Regions from separate parts of the Streptosporangium sp. NPDC053982 genome, predicted to be linked through region 3. Evidence: riboswitches for the same ligand, from Rfam matches in the RefSeq annotation. Region 3 holds a riboswitch; each other region holds the start of a gene.
What was found. A riboswitch is a leader RNA that binds a small molecule or an ion and turns the genes downstream of it on or off. The one in region 3 is predicted to bind cyclic di-AMP.
Positions count from the first base shown of each region.

Region 1: it holds a riboswitch for cyclic di-AMP, as region 3 does, so the genes downstream of both, ACZ6W9_RS36660 (VldE C-terminal domain-containing protein) here and ACZ6W9_RS15555 (C40 family peptidase) in region 3, are expected to answer to the same signal.
Region 2: it holds a riboswitch for cyclic di-AMP, as region 3 does, so the genes downstream of both, ACZ6W9_RS04800 (C40 family peptidase) here and ACZ6W9_RS15555 (C40 family peptidase) in region 3, are expected to answer to the same signal.

Region 1 covers NZ_JBVJKQ010000034.1:1,712-5,238, forward strand. The annotation lists gene ACZ6W9_RS36650 (M50 family metallopeptidase) at 1-671, shown strand, start outside; gene ACZ6W9_RS36655 (MarR family winged helix-turn-helix transcriptional regulator) at 738-1,268, shown strand; gene ACZ6W9_RS36660 (VldE C-terminal domain-containing protein) at 1,324-2,268, opposite strand; cyclic di-AMP (ydaO/yuaA leader) riboswitch at 2,310-2,446, opposite strand; gene galT (galactose-1-phosphate uridylyltransferase) at 2,518-3,527, opposite strand, start outside.
Region 2 covers NZ_JBVJKQ010000002.1:437,026-440,552, reverse strand. The annotation lists gene ACZ6W9_RS04810 (RDD family protein) at 1-637, opposite strand, end outside; gene ACZ6W9_RS04805 (amino-acid N-acetyltransferase) at 726-1,370, opposite strand; cyclic di-AMP (ydaO/yuaA leader) riboswitch at 1,708-1,861, shown strand; gene ACZ6W9_RS04800 (C40 family peptidase) at 1,867-2,916, shown strand; gene ACZ6W9_RS04795 (helix-turn-helix domain-containing protein) at 3,135-3,302, opposite strand.
Region 3 covers NZ_JBVJKQ010000008.1:23,700-27,226, reverse strand. The annotation lists gene ACZ6W9_RS15565 (branched-chain amino acid aminotransferase) at 1-297, opposite strand, end outside; gene ACZ6W9_RS15560 (3-isopropylmalate dehydrogenase) at 475-1,521, opposite strand; cyclic di-AMP (ydaO/yuaA leader) riboswitch at 1,663-1,895, shown strand; gene ACZ6W9_RS15555 (C40 family peptidase) at 1,883-2,587, shown strand; gene serA (phosphoglycerate dehydrogenase) at 3,248-3,527, opposite strand, start outside.

The DNA of each region.
Region 1 (3,527 bases), on a different contig from region 3:
ACGCCGCGACGCGGGCCATCCGCTCCCACGGCGCCGGCCCGCTGGCGATCGGCATCGAGCGGGACGGCCGGCCGATGACCGTGACCGCGAACCTCATCGCCCAGGACCGCGAGTCGCTGGACGAGCCCGGGAAGATCGACAAGGGCGTCGGTTACCTCGGGGTCAGCCCGGTGGTCGTCACCGAGCGGCAGAGCCTCGGCGCGGTCGCCTCCCACATGTGGGACACCACCTCGCTGACGGCGGGCGCGCTGCTGCGCTTCCCGGAGAAGATGGTCGGCGTCTGGAACGCCGCCTTCTCCGGCCAGGAGCGCGACAAGAACGGCCCGGTGGGCATCGTCGGCGTCGGCCGCATGGGCGGGGAGATCGTGGCCTCCTCGGCCCCGCTGGAGAGCAAGGTCGTCATCTTCATCAACCTGCTGGCCGTCTTCAACCTGGCGATCGGCATGTTCAACCTGATCCCGCTGCTCCCGCTGGACGGCGGCCACATCGCCGGCGGGCTGTGGGAGGGCCTGAAGCGGGGCTTCGCCCGTGTGACGCGCCGTCCCGCCCCCTCCCACGTGGACATCGCCAAGGCGCTCCCGCTCACCTACGCCATCGCCCTGGTGATGATCGTCATGGCCGGCCTGCTGGCGTACGCCGACGTCTTCAACCCGATCCGCCTGCTGGGTTGATCTTTCGTGACCATCCGTCCCGTACGGCGCGCCGCGGGCGGGCCGTACCCGCCGTAGGGGTACGCCGTGAACGACCGGACGCCGGGAGCGGCGATCGACGTGGCGCTGTTCCGGCTGCGCCGGATCTGGGCCCGGCCGCTGCGTGCCCGCCGGGCGGGTGAGCCGCCCCGGCCGGTGCAGATGTCGAACGTGATGGTCGTGCACGCGGTGCACAAGCTGAGCCTGGACGTCCCCGAGGTGACCGTGGGCGCCGTCGCCGAGCAGCTCGACGTGGACCCGTCCACCGCCAGCAGGCTCGTCAACGACGCGATCGGCGCGGGTCTGGTGGCACGGGAGGAGTCGGCGGTGGACGCCCGGCGGGCCCGTCTCGTGCTGAGCGAGCGTGGCCGCCGGGTGCTGGAGGTGGTCGTCCGCTACCGGCGGACCTACCTGGACGGCCTGATCGCCGACTGGACGGAGGCCGACCGCGAGGCGTTCGCCCGGCTGCTCGCCCGTTTCGCGGAGGCGGCCGTCGCCCGCCCGGCCGACCTGGCCGGCCTGGACCGGATGGTCGCCGAGGCGGCGGGGACGACGGACGTCGCCGTCACCCGCCCGTGACGCCGCCGATCCCGCCGGGTCCGTCGGTACGCCGGGAAACGTCCGGCCGGGTCCGTCAGTACATCGAGATGTGGACGTGGTCGAAGTGGTTGGCGGTGACGCCGCCGCGGTCGGACATGGCGTGCCAGCCGGTGCCGCTGTTGATCCGCTGACGCCAGATCACGTACTTCACCCCGAGCCGGGTCCTGTTCTTGAGGGCCCAGGCGGCGATCTCGTCGCCGAGCCCGACGTGGGCCGCCGTGGGCGTCGATCCGCCGGTACTCATCATGAAGTCGCAGGCCCGGCCCAGCGGGTGCTCGCCGCCGTCGTTCTCCGAGCGGTAGCAGCCGACCTCGTGGGGGAGGGTGAACCGCTTCCCGACCGCCTCGCGCATGATCCGGGTACGGTCGGTGATGTTGTCGGAGCCGGTGGGCAGCTGGGGCGCCCAGCTGCCGTCGGTGCGACGGCCCGAGCCCACGGGGACGAGCGCGTCGAGCTTCCGCCTGATGTCCGCGATGGCCTTCTCGGCGTCGCGGCGCCGGGCGGCCACGGCGTCACCCTCCTCGGCGATCCGGCCGGTGAGCCGGGCGGCCTCCTCGGCCGCCCGGCCGCGCAGGTCCCGGCTCTGGGCGAAGGTCCGGAGGTGGGCGCCCTGCTGGGCGGCGAGCTGGGCGGTGACCGCCGCGCCGTCCATCCGGGGGGCGGTCAGCAGGGAGGGCAGGTCGCTCCCGCCCCCCTGCTGACCGCCCTGGTACTGGAGGCTGGCGATGCCGGCGACCTGCTTCCTGGCCTCCGCGTAGGCGCGTTCGGCCTCGGCAAGGGCGGCCCTGGCCCGGCTCTCGGCCTGCCGGGCCTCGCGCAGCGACTCCCGTTTGGCCGCGTAGTCCTCGATGAGCCCGTCGACCTTCTCGGTGAGCTTCGCCAGGTCGGCGCGCAGTTCGGACTCGGACGGCTTGGGGTCGGCGCCGGCGGGCCCGCCGGCGAGGACGAACACCAGGGCCGAGACCGCGGAGACGGTCATGGCCGCACGGCGACGGGACGTGGGGGACGGGGCCGCCACGGCTCTCCTCTCCTACCGCCTACCGGGTTAGCTGACGGGTTCGGGCGGGAGAGAGCCCTTCCACCGAAGTGGATTCACCCCGGGTGCGGTGGTTCCCCGGCTCCCGGGCGACGCACCCGGAATTAGGCATATCGGACATTAAGTCCAATGGGTGAGGATAGTAATGGTAAACGGACGGTCACGCGACCCCGTCCCGTGACCGTCCGCCGGTCATTCCCCGACCAGGGACCGCAGGCGGCGGGCCGTGTCCTCCGGCAGCACGTCGTTGACGAAGGCGCCCATCGCGGACTCCGACCCGGCCAGATACTTCAGCTTGTCGGGCGCCCGGCGGATGCTGAACACCTCCAGGTGGGCGTACGACAGATCCCGGCCGGTGTGCACCGGCGCCTGGTGCCAGGCCGCCACGTACGGCAGGGGCACACCGAAGAACCCGTCCAGGGCGCGCAGGACCCGGGTGTACAGGGGGCCGAACGCCGCCCGCTCGGCGGCCTCCAGCGACCCCAGGCCGGGAACCCGGCGATGGGGGTAGAGGTGGACCTCGACCGGCCAGCGCGCCGCGGCCGGCACGAACGCCGTCCAGTGCTCGTTGGCGGCGACCACGCGGACGCCCGCCTCCCGCTCGGCGGCGAGCACGTCGGCGAACAGGTTGCCGCCGGTCCGCCTCCGGTGCCGCTCGGCCGCCTCCAGGGACAGCCGGGTCCGGGGGGTCACGTAGGGGTAGGCGTAGATCTGCCCGTGCGGGTGGGCCAGGGTGATGCCGATCTCGGGGCCCCGGTTCTCGAAGCAGAAGACCTGCTCCACCCCGGGCAGCGCCGACAGCTCCGCCGTACGGTCGATCCACGCCTCCATGACCAGATCGACCTGCTCGGGGGACAGCCGCGAGAAGGAGGAGCCGTGGTCGGAGGTGAAGCACACCACCTCGCACCGCCCGGTCCCCGGGCGGACCTCGCTCAGCCCGCCGACCGGAACGGCGTCGACCGGCTGGCCGGAGAAGGACGGGAAGCGGTTCTCGAAGACCACGACGTCGTAGTCGGATGAGGGGATCTCGGTGAGCCGGCCGGGGGCCGAGGGGCACAGCGGGCACTCGTCGGCCGGGGGCAGGAACGTGCGGCTCTGGCGGTGCCCGGCCACCGCGATCCACTCCTCGGTGAGAGGGTCGTAGCGCAGCTCGGAGGCCGGGGGGCGGGGCGGCAGGTCGCGCAGGTCGGCCGCGCTCCGGT
Region 2 (3,527 bases), on a different contig from region 3:
AACCGGGCTGCGCGCCCTGCTGGCCGTACCCCGGCTGCGCGGCCTGCTGGCCGTAACCGGGCTGGGCGGCCTGCTGGCCGTAGCCCTGCTGCTGGTCGTAGGAGGGCTGCTGGCCGTAACCCGGCTGCGCCCCCTGCTGGCCGTAGGCGCCCTGGTCGTAGGACGGCTGCTGCCCGTACCCCGGCTGCGTCCCCTGCTGGCCGTAGCCCGGCTGGGAGTTCTGCTGGCCGTAGGCGCCCTGGTCGTAGGACGGCTGCTGCCCGTAGCCGGGCTGCGCGGCCTGCTGGCCGTAACCGGGCTGGGCGGCCTGCTGACCGTAGCCCTGCTGCTGGTCGTAGGAGGGCTGCTGGCCGTAACCCGGCTGCGCCCCCTGCTGGCCGTAGGCGCCCTGGTCGTACGACGGCTGCTGCCCGTACCCCGGCTGCGCGCCCTGCTGGCCGTAACCGCCGGGCTGGCCGTAACCGGGCTGGTTCTGCCCGGGTCCGGTGCCGTCCGTCCGGTACCCCACCACCGTCGCGTCGGGGTCGAGACCCCCGGGGCCCTGACCCGTGTCGTGCGAGCCGTATCCGGAGTGTCCCGACGGGGTGCGATCGCGGTCGGGATCATCCTGCGGATACGGCGGCTGTCCGTTGGTCACCGCGTCACCTCACTTCGACTACGCATGCGGCGCATTCGAGACTCACATGCACGTTGAAGCACAAGGTATCGAGATAGTCGTCCGAGAGTCACCTTTTGTCACAGTCACAACTGCGGTCATCACGCTTGACCAGGGGCGGTAGATGAAGCAGCATCCGCGTGTTCCCCAGGGTGTTCGGCTTCACGTGCTCCAGGTCGAGGAACTCGGCGACGCCCTCGTCGTAGGAGGCGAGCAACTCGGCGTAGACCTCGGGCGAGACGGGCGTGCCCTGGATCCGCCGGAAGCCGTGGCGCGCGAAGAAGTCGACCTCGAAGGTGAGGCAGAAGACCCTGCGCAGGCCGAGTTCGCCGGCCGTGCGGATCAACGCCGAGACGATCATGTGGCCGATGCCCTGGCCCCGGCACGCCGGATCGACGGCGACGGTGCGGATCTCGGCGAGGTCCTCCCACAGGACGTGCAGCGCCCCGCACCCCATGACGGCCCCGTCCCGCTCGGCCACCCAGAACTCCTGGACGTCCTCGTACAGGGTGACCGTGGCCTTCTCCAGCAGTCGCGGCCCGGCGCCGCCGTAGGTGTCGACCAGCCGCCGGATCGCCCGCACGTCCGGCGTGCGGGCGCGCCGGACCGTGACCTCGCCCGTGGCCCCGGCCGTGACCCCGCTCGCCGACCCGGCCGTCGCCCCGGTCCCGTCCGTCAGGGCGTCCGCCGGGGAGGGTTCCGCAACCTGCTCCATGACCGATCAGCGTACGTCCTCGGCGCACCCCCATTACGGCCCAGCCGTAACTTCGGTCACAACGGCACCGCCCGGCTCCCGGTGTCACCCCCGTCGCGCCCGGCCGGAAACCCCGGTGACGGCGGCCGTTCGCCCTCGGCATGGACCGGGGCCTGCGGCTACATGGGTGGTATGCCGCTCATAGCGACATGGATCCAGGTTGACAGGCATGAGGATCATGAAAGTATGTGATCTGCCTGTGACTTTCCGGTTGTGAAAGCTCTACCGACTTTGTGGTTCTGGTTGAGCATGAACCTCCAATTGCACTAATGTCCGTGCTCGATGTCAGCTTCCCCGAAAAGCTGACCCGCCGAATCCCCGGACCCGGGGAGCCGGGGACCCACCCTCCACGCGTCCCCAGGGGTGAATCCGAGCCGTCACCGGCGTGCTCGGTAGGGCTGCCTCCGGCCCGAACCCGTCAGCTAACCCGGCAGGCGGCCGAGAGAGGAGCCCGTTGGTGAAGCGCACGCCGCGCCGTGGCAGTGGACGTCCAGCCGGACCCGTCCCGATGCGGGAGCGCGCCTCCCGTCGCCTTTCCGGCCGGACGGCCTCCATCGGGCTCGCGTTCACCCTCCTCGCGGTCGGCGCTCCCATGACGTCCGCCGGTGCGGACCCGAAACCGGACCTCCGGCAGCTCGCCAAGCAGGTCGAGAAGCTCCACGTCGAGGTCGAGACGCTCGCCGAGCAGTACAACGGCGCACGGGTGAAGCTCAAGCAGGCGCAGCGCGCCGCCGAGGTGGCCAAGAAGAACCTGTCCACCAGCGAGACGGAGCTGGAGTCCCGGCGCACCAAGGCGACCCTCCTCGCGCAGAGCACCTACATGTCGGGGGGCCTGGGCTCCACGCTCGCCTTCACCCAGTCGAGCGACCCCGACACCTTCCTCGACCAGGCCGCCACCAGCTACGCCCTCCAGCAGCGGCAGAGCGAGGAGGTCGCCCAGGTCGCCCAGGCGCTCAAGGTCGCCGAGCAGGCTCGGGCCAGCGCCAGCGCCCGGTCCACCGAGGTCAAGAAGCTGCTGGGCGAGCTCGGCGACAAGCGTTCCAAGATCGAACGCCTGGTCGGCAAACTGGAGGGCAACCTCTACCGGGAGGTCCGCGACCGCGCCCAGAGCATGCAGGGCCGGGCGACCAGGCTCACCGTTCCGGTCGTGGGCCAGGGCAAGGCGGCCGAGGCGGTGCGCTGGGCGCTCACCCAGCAGCTCAAGCCGTACGTCTGGGGCGCCGAGGGACCCAACTCCTTCGACTGCTCGGGGCTGGTCCTGTGGGCCTACCAGAAGGTCGGCATCAGCCTGCCCCACTACACCGGTGACCAGTGGACCGCCGGCACCCACGTCTCCCGCGACCAGCTGCGCCCCGGCGACCTGGTCTTCTTCTACAGCGACCTGCATCACGTCGGGATCTACCTCGGCGCCGGCCTGATGATCCACGCCCCGCAGACCGGTGACGTGGTCCGCATCGCCCCCATGGGCAACCGGCCCTTCGCCGGGGGCGTGCGCGTCGCCGACTGAATCCGGCCGGCGTACGGCCGGGCCGGACGGGCATGGGCACGGGCACGCGATCAGCCGGATGCACGGCCTGACCCGACGGGCGTATGACCGGCCGGGTGCACGAACCGGCCGGGCCGGACGGACACGGACACGGACACACGATCAGCAGGGTGCACGGCCTGACCGGGCGGGCCACGACCGGTCGGCCGGTGCACGGCGGACCGGCCGGGTGTACGGCGTCAGATCAGGCGGCGGCGGGCGGCCCAGGCCACCGCCTCGATCGCGGTGGCCACGCCGATGCGGTCACAGATCCCGCGCAGCCTGCGCCGGACCGTCCGGCCGCTGATGTCGAGGCGGCGGCCCACCCTGTCGACGGTGACGCCCTTGGCCAGCTCGGCCAGGAGCACGAGGTCCTCCTCGCTGAGATCGATATCCTCAGTGCCCGGAAGACTTTCGCCGCGGCGGGAATCCACTTCCGGATATGCCATCTAGCAACTCCCCCCGAAACGGGACTCAGGCGTGAGCACGCTGGAATCGATGTCGCCCGTCAGGAACGGTAAACGCCCCGTTCAAAGGTCGTCAAGCTCTGCTCTTCATAGAGATGGCCCACACTATTGACAGAGTGGGCGTTA
Region 3 (3,527 bases):
GTTGGCCTGCGGCCGGAACGACACGATCGAGCCGCTCTCCTGGCGGTACGCCTTCAGTCCCTCGAAGAACTCCTGGGCGTAGTGGAAGACCGCGGTCGCCGGGTCGAGGCTCAGCGGGCCGTACGGCATGAGCCGCGCGTCGTGCCAGCCCCGGCCCTCGGTGTAGTCGATCCGGATCATGTGGTCGGTGAAGACCTGGCCGAATCCGGGGTTCGCCAGTACCTGCTCGCGCTCGGCCGCGGTGCGAGCGTGGTCGGAGTGCTGCACGTTGAAGCTGAGCTTCTGAGCGGTGGCCATGGCGGGAATCCTTCTCTTCGAGTCGAACTGCACCTCAGTCCATTCTGCGATGGACTGGATACCGGGAAACTACTGCATCTAGGACAAAGTCGGCAGTGGACGTGGCACTGCGGACAAAAAGCAGCGCCCGGCGGCTCGCGGAGCCGCCGGGCGCGTGGGTGAATCGAGCAGGCGGCCTCAGCCGGCTACTCGCGCGACGATGTCGTCGCCGATCTCGTGGGTGGTCCGGCCCGCCCAGCCGGTCTGCCGCTCCAGGAGGTCGTCGGCCACGGCCTGTTCGATCCGGGCGGCCTCCTCGGACAGGCCGAGGTGGTCGAGGAGCATGGCGACCGACAGGATCGTGGCGGTCGGGTCGGCCTTGCCCTGGCCCGCGATGTCGGGCGCGCTGCCGTGGACCGGCTCGAACATGCTCGGCGCGGTGCGGTCGGGGTTGACGTTGCCGCTGGCCGCCAGGCCGATTCCTCCGGCGACGGCGGCGCCGATGTCGGTGAGGATGTCGCCGAAGAGGTTGTCGGTGACGATCACGTCGAACCGCTCCGGCTGCGTGACGAAGAACATCGAGGCCGCGTCGACGTGGCAGTAGTCGGTCTGGACCTCGGGGTACTCCTGGCCGACCCGGTCGAACGTGCGGGCCCAGAGGTCTCCGGCGTAGGTGAGCACGTTGGTCTTGTGGACCAGCGTGATCTTCCGGCGGGGGCGGCTCCGCGCCTTGTCGAAGGCGTAGCGGACGACGCGCTCGACACCGAACGCGGTGTTCAGCGACTCCTGTGTGGCGATCTCATGCGGGGTGTCCCGGCGCATCACGCCCCCGGTCCCGGCGTACAGCCCCTCGGTGCCCTCGCGGACGACGACCATGTCGATGTCCTCGGGCCGGGAACCGCCGAGCGGGGTCTCCACGCCGGGGAAGAGCTTGACCGGGCGGAGGTTGACGTAGTGGTCGAGCCGGAAGCGGAGCTTGAGCAGCAGGTCGCGCTCCAGGACGCCGGGGGGCACGCTGGGGTCGCCGATCGCGCCGAGCAGGATCGCGTCGTATCCGCGCAGCTCGTCCAGAACAGCTTCGGTGAGGACCTCACCGGTCGCGTGGTAACGCTTGGCGCCGAGGTCGTAGGTGGTGGTCTCGGCCTTGGCGCCGACCGCTTGGAGGACCTTCAGCCCCTCGGCGACGACTTCCACTCCGATCCCGTCGCCGGGGATGACTGCCAGGCGAATGTTGCGCGAGTCCATGTTCGCACCCTACCGGTTTGTCTCGACTGCCGAACACCCATCTCACGCTACGGACAGAACGGCGTGTCACAAACCCTTGATCGATTTGTCCGACTTTGCGACGTATTGACCGATTCATGAACCTTCGTTATGGTCCTCCCATTCGTATCGACGCCTAATCCCCGTGGGCCACCCCCATGTCCGGCCCCGGGGAGCCGGGGACCCACCTTCCGGAAAACCCGGGGCGCCGGAACACATGACTCCGCTGTCAGCGAGCGCGTTCCGGCTGCCCACACGGGTTTTCCTTGGGGCGAATCAGCGCGTTTCCCGCGCCGTAGGGCGGCCTCCACGCCCGAGCCCGACAGCTAACCCGGCAGGCCTTATGGAAGGAACCACCCTGTCCGGCAAGTTTTTCCCCCGTGCCCTGTCCATCGTCGCCGCCGGCACCGCCGCGCTCGCGACCCCCGCCGCCGCCATGGCGGACACCCCGGCCCCCTCACCGGTGGTCGCCCCCTCACCCACGCTCTCCGCGGCCCTCCCGGCCGCCGTCCCCACGCCGGCCCCCGCCCCCGCGGCCGCCGCCGAGTCCGGGTCCACGTCCGAGCCCGCGAAGGCCGCCCCCGCCAAGGCGATCGTTCCCGCCTGGAAGCAGGCCGTGCGGTGGGCGATGTCCAAGCGCGGCGTCCCCTACGTCTGGGGCGGCACCGGCCACGGCGGCTTCGACTGCTCCGGCCTGATGCAACGCGCCTACCGCGCCGCCGGCATCAAGCTCCCCCGGGTCACCTACGACCAGTACGCGGCCTTCCACAAGAAGGTCTCCTGGAAGAACCTCAAGCCCGGTGACCTCGTCTTCTTCAGCGGCCTCGGCCACGTCGGCATGATCAGCCGGCCCGGCTACATGGTCCACGCCCCGCGCACCGGCGACGTCATCCGCGAGGAGAAGCTCAGCTCCTGGCGGCGCAGCGTCTTCGCCGGGGCCGTCCGCCCCGACCGCTCTGGTGTCAAGATCTCGATCGAGAACGGCACCATGACGACCGGCAAGGACACCGGGAAGGACGACAAGAAGGGCGACGCGAAGGACGCCTGACGCGGCGCGGGAGACCGCCGGCCCCGATCCCGGCCGGCGGTCTCTCCCGGTCACTCCGGGCCGGTCGATCCGGGCCGGTCACTCCAGGCCGGTCACTCCGGGCCGGTCGATCCGGATCGGTCGATCCGGGTCAGCGGATGGGCACCCCGCCGTTGTCGCGCCGGTCCAGCGCGGTCTGCAGCGCGTCGGCGGCCTCGTCCTTGCTTTCTTCCGGACGGTTCCAGGGATACATGTCGTACATGACAAGCCTCGTCTCGTTCACGGGCGAGCGGGAAATGTGATGGGGGACTCCGGTCACGAGTCCGACCGGGCCTGGGGCCGCGGATCCGGGACGCGGATCCGCGACGCGAAGGTGAAGCCGGCGAACGCCATCGCACCGCGGCGAGGTGCCGGCCTGTCCGTCAGGCCCCGCCGCGGCAGGTAAGGATTACGAGAACCTGGCGCATTTCCTGTCACAGTACCCGCCCGCCGGAACGCCGTCTCGCCCGCCGTACACATTTCTCACATGATGAGACGACAGCGCGCGCTCCGCGTGACGGCCCGTCCCGCCGTGCACGCCCGGGATCCGCTCCGCCGTACGGGCTCGGGTCCGCTCGCCGTACGGGCTCGGAGACGTCTCCGCGGGCCCCCGCCGTACCGGGGACCCGCGGAGACGGCGGGCTAGTCGGCCAGGTCGACCGAGCGGCCGCTGTCGGCGCCGATCTCGGCGGCGATCTGGTCCACCACGTCGGCCGGGATGGCGGTGTCGACGGTCAGCGCGATGAGCGCCTTGCCGCCCTTGACGTCACGGGCCACCTGCATCGAGGCGATGTTGATGCCGTGGTCGCCCAGGATGCGCCCGACGACGCCGACGACGCCGGGACGGTCGCTGTAGGCGAAGAACGACAGGTGGTCGGTCGGCTCGATCTCCATCTGGTAGCCGTTGACCTCGACGATCTTC